2 regions of the Streptomyces sp. P17 genome follow, and region 1 is predicted to be linked to the other one. Evidence: riboswitches for the same ligand, from Rfam matches in the RefSeq annotation. Region 1 holds a riboswitch; the other holds the start of a gene.

Region 1 (2,177 bases):
ACCAGCACACCCCGGTCCATCAGCTTCTCCGACACCTCCCGCCCGGACCCGTACGCCCGGGCGATGTCCACCCCCGCCCACAGCCCGCGGCCCCGCACGTCCGTCACCCGCCCCATGTCGGCCAGTGCCGCCAGCTCCCGGTGCAGATGCTCGCCGAGCTCCGCGGAGCGCGCCTGGTACTCGCCCGACCGCACCATCGCGATCACCTCCAGCGCCACCGCACAGGCCAGCGGATTCCCCCCGAACGTCGACCCGTGCTCCCCGGGCCGGAACACCCCCAGCACCTCGGCCGAGGACACCACCGCCGATACCGGCACCACACCGCCCCCGAGCGCCTTGCCCAGCACATACATGTCCGGCACCACGCCCTCGTGCTCGCACGCGAAGGTCCGCCCCGTCCGCCCCAGGCCCGACTGGATCTCATCGGCCACGAACAGCACGTTCCGCTCCCGCGCCAGCTCCCGCACCGCCGGCAGATAACCGGACGGCGGCACGATCACCCCCGACTCGCCCTGGATCGGCTCCAGCAGCACCGCGACGGTGTTCTCCGTCATCGCCTCCCGCATCGCCGTCAGATCCCCGTACGGCACGATCTGGAACCCCGGCGTGTACGGCCCGAAGTCCGCGCGCGCCTCCGGATCGGTGGAGAAGCTGATGACCGTCGTCGTACGGCCGTGGAAGTTGCCGCCCGCGACCACGATCTTCGCCATCTCCGCGGGCACGCCCTTGACCCGGTACCCCCACTTCCGGGCCGTCTTCACCGCGGTCTCCACCGCCTCCACGCCGGTGTTCATCGGCAGCACCATCTCCATGCCGCACAACTGCGCGAGCTCCTCGCAGAACGCGGCGTACCGGTCGTGATGGAACGCCCGCGACGTGAGCGTCACCCGCTCCAGCTGCGCCTTGGCCGCATCGATGATCCGCCGGTTGCGGTGCCCGAAATTGAGGGCCGAGTAACCGGCCAGCAGATCCAGATACCGCCGACCCTCCACATCCGTCATCCACGCCCCGTCGGCCGAGGCGACGACGACCGGCAGCGGTGCGTAGTTGTGCGCACCGTGCGCCTCGGCCGCGGCGATGAGGGTTTCCGTAGTGGTCACGGGACCTCCAGAAGACACCGGGAGACAAGCGGGACCCCCTTCCTATCCTTGCTCGGATGGTGGACGCGGGACCTTGACCCGACGGCGCGCCCGGTAGGCTGACGGCGGGCCGTGACTGGCGCGCTGGGATGGGACCGACCATCGGGGAGCGGCCCGGTCGTGACTGTGTGCCGTGCGCCTGGGCCGAACCGTGAACGCTGAACGCCACGCCGTCCGGAGGCCGACTTGTCCGAGCAGCCCCTCTCCAACGAATCCACCGCCTTCCGCGCCGCCCTCGACGTCATCCGCGCCGTGGAGCCGCGGGTCGCCGATGCCATCGGCCAGGAGGTCCACGACCAGCGCGAGATGCTCAAGCTGATCGCCTCCGAGAACTACGCCTCCCCGGCCACGCTGCTGGCGATGGGCAACTGGTTCAGCGACAAGTACGCCGAGGGCACCATCGGCCGCCGCTTCTACGCCGGCTGCCGCAATGTCGACACCGTCGAGTCCCTCGCCGCGGAACACGCCAAGGAACTCTTCGGCGCCCGCCACGCCTACGTCCAGCCGCACTCCGGCATCGACGCCAACCTCGTCGCCTTCTGGTCCGTCCTGGCCGCCCGCGTCGAGGCCCCCGCCCTGGAGAAGGCCGGCGTCCGCCAGGTCAACGACCTCTCCGACGCCGACTGGGCCGAGCTGCGCCAGGCCTTCGGCAACCAGCGCATGCTCGGCATGTCCCTGGACGCCGGCGGCCACCTCACCCACGGTTTCCGCCCGAACATCTCCGGCAAGATGTTCGACCAGCGCTCCTACGGCACCGACCCGGCCACCGGCCTGATCGACTACGCGGCGCTGCGGGTGTCGGCCCGCGAGTTCAAGCCGCTGATCATCGTCGCCGGCTACTCCGCCTACCCCCGTCTGGTGAACTTCCGGATCATGCGGGAGATCGCCGACGAGGTCGGCGCGACCCTGATGGTCGACATGGCCCACTTCGCGGGCCTGGTCGCGGGCAAGGTCCTCACCGGCGACTTCGACCCGGTCCCGCACGCCCAGATCGTCACCACCACCACCCACAAGTCGCTGCGTGGTCCGCGCGGCGGC
Region 2 (2,177 bases), on a different contig from region 1:
TGGACGCGGTGATCAGACCCCGAGCTGCCGTGCGGCGGCAGTGACGGTCTGCTCCGGCAGCGTGGCGATCGTCATCGGACCGACCCCGCCCGGCACCGGCGTGATCAGCGAGGCCCGTTCGGCGGCGGAATGGAAGTCGAGGTCGCCGATGTTGCCCGGGTCGTAGCCGGCGTCGATCACGACGGCGCCCGGCTTGATGTCCTGACCCCGGATCAGCCGGGGCCGACCCACGGCGGCGACTACGATGTCCGCCTCCCGGACCGCCGCCGACAGGTCCGCCGTACGGGAGTGGCAGTACGTCACCGTCGCGTCCCGGGCGAGCAGCAGCATGCCGGCCGGCTTGCCGAGGATCGCGCTGCGGCCGACGACCACCGCGCGCTTGCCGGACGGGTCGACGTCGTACGCGTCGAGCAGCCGCACGATGCCGCCGGGCGTGCAGGACACGAAGCCCGGCAGTCCGAAGCTCATCGTGGCGAAGGAGGCGAAGGTGACGCCGTCGACGTCCTTCTCCGGCGCTGTCGCCTCGAACGCGGCCCGCTCGTCGATGTGCGCGCCCATCGGGTGCTGGAGCAGGATGCCGTGCACACCGGGGTCGAGCGACAGCTTTTCGAGCGTCCGCGACCAGTTCCTCGGTGGTCGTGGCCGCGGGCAGCTCCACGTGCCGGGACTCGATGCCGGCCTTGCGGCAGCGGTTGCTTCATCCGGACGTAGAGGACGCATGCCGGGTCCTCGACGGCCAGCACCGTCGCCGGACAGGGCGCCGTGCCGGTGCGTTCGGTGACGTGGGCCGCCCGCTCGGCGGTCTGCGCCACGATGTTCCGGGCGAGAGAGGTGCCGTCCTCCCCCAGAGCCTCAAGGGCCTGGGAGGTGCCCCCAGCCGTGCCAGAGACATGATCCAGCTGGGCCGGTGTTTCCGGTTCGCCCAGGCGCACGGCATCGACTCTGCGGAACCGCTCCCGGGTGGTGCTCCACCTCAGCGCCAGTCACGGCCCGCCCCCACCCGGACCGAGGCTCCTTTCGGCTATTCGTCCCAGGCCTGGATCATCGTCTGCTCGACGATCTTGCCGTCCCGCAGGGACGCCATCGACTCGGCGAGCACACGTACTCCGTCGGCGTACTGACAGGACTCGCTGAAGGCGACGGTGTCGCCCTCGACGACACAGCGCTCCAGCTTGTGGGTCATGTCGCGGCTGTAGACGTCGTCCAGCAACTCGCTGATCTCGTCACGGCCGTGCAGGACCCGGGGACTGCTGGGCTGGGTGTTGCGGTCCACGACGCGTAGTTCGGCGTCGTCCGCGTAGAGCGACAGCAGTGTCGTCGCGGTGTCTCCCTCGATGCCCCGGCGCAGGGCTTCGGTGTCGAAGCCGGGGCGTGCCGCAGTGCCCATGGTGACCTCCTCGAAGGCCCGCGGCCTCCGGGGAGCGGGCCGCGCGGCCTCTCCTTCGAGGCTCCTCCGCCCGGGCGGGCTCGGCAAGCGCAGCCGCCGCGGTCCGCCTGACGGGTGAGCCGCGCCGTGCGGCCGTGTCCGGCGGGGGCCCGTCGGCGTTGCTCCGGACATGATCTCAACACGACGTATCGTCGCCGCCGTCGGTCTGGCCGCCGCGGCCACCGGCCTCGCCGCGCCGCTGGCGAGCGCGGCCGAGGCGGAGGCCCCCAACGCCGGTTCGCTCAGCCCGATGAGGATGCTCGACTCGCTCACCGTCAGCGACATCCCCGAGGAGCGCAAGGCGGAGATCCCGCGGCCCTCCGCGCAGCTGAACCAGCTCAACCGGGTCGACGAGCTGAACCAGTTGTACCAGGTCACCGACATGGTCGCCCCGGTCACGGGTCTGCTCCCCGGCATCGAGTACTGACCCGCCGCACCCCCGGGGGCCGTCCGCACAGCCGGGCGGCCCTCGGCATGTCCTCCCGGGAGATGGTGAGCGATGCCGCAGCCACCGGACCGGTCCGTGCACTGGCAGCCCGGCTTCCCCGTGGACGCCCGCCTGACCTTGGAGAGCCTGCGTCGGGGCCCCTACGACCCCACGCACCGGGTCGATCCCGACGGCACCGTGTGGCGCACCGCGCTGACCGTCTCGGGGCCGGTCACCTACCGCATCCGCAAGCAGCGCCTGGACGACGTCCACATCGACGCCTGGGGACCCGGATCGGCCGAACTCGCCGACTCCGTCCGCCGT

What was found. A riboswitch is a leader RNA that binds a small molecule or an ion and turns the genes downstream of it on or off. The one in region 1 is predicted to bind ZMP and ZTP.
Region 2: it holds a riboswitch for ZMP and ZTP, as region 1 does, so the genes downstream of both, RMT89_RS35295 (bifunctional 5,10-methylenetetrahydrofolate dehydrogenase/5,10-methenyltetrahydrofolate cyclohydrolase) here and RMT89_RS24535 (glycine hydroxymethyltransferase) in region 1, are expected to answer to the same signal.

Annotation. Positions count from the first base shown of each region.
Region 1 is NZ_JAVRBF010000039.1:21,170-23,346, reverse strand. Features, by position in the region: gene rocD (ornithine--oxo-acid transaminase) at 1-1,100, opposite strand, end outside; ZMP/ZTP riboswitch at 1,202-1,291, shown strand; gene RMT89_RS24535 (glycine hydroxymethyltransferase) at 1,326-2,177, shown strand, end outside.
Region 2 is NZ_JAVRBF010000078.1:27,228-29,404, reverse strand. Features, by position in the region: gene RMT89_RS35300 (CU044_5270 family protein) at 1-12, shown strand, start outside; partial or broken gene RMT89_RS35295 (bifunctional 5,10-methylenetetrahydrofolate dehydrogenase/5,10-methenyltetrahydrofolate cyclohydrolase) at 13-848, opposite strand; ZMP/ZTP riboswitch at 914-997, opposite strand; gene RMT89_RS35290 (nuclear transport factor 2 family protein) at 1,022-1,387, opposite strand; gene RMT89_RS35285 (hypothetical protein) at 1,557-1,853, shown strand; gene RMT89_RS35280 (DNA-3-methyladenine glycosylase 2 family protein) at 1,926-2,177, shown strand, end outside.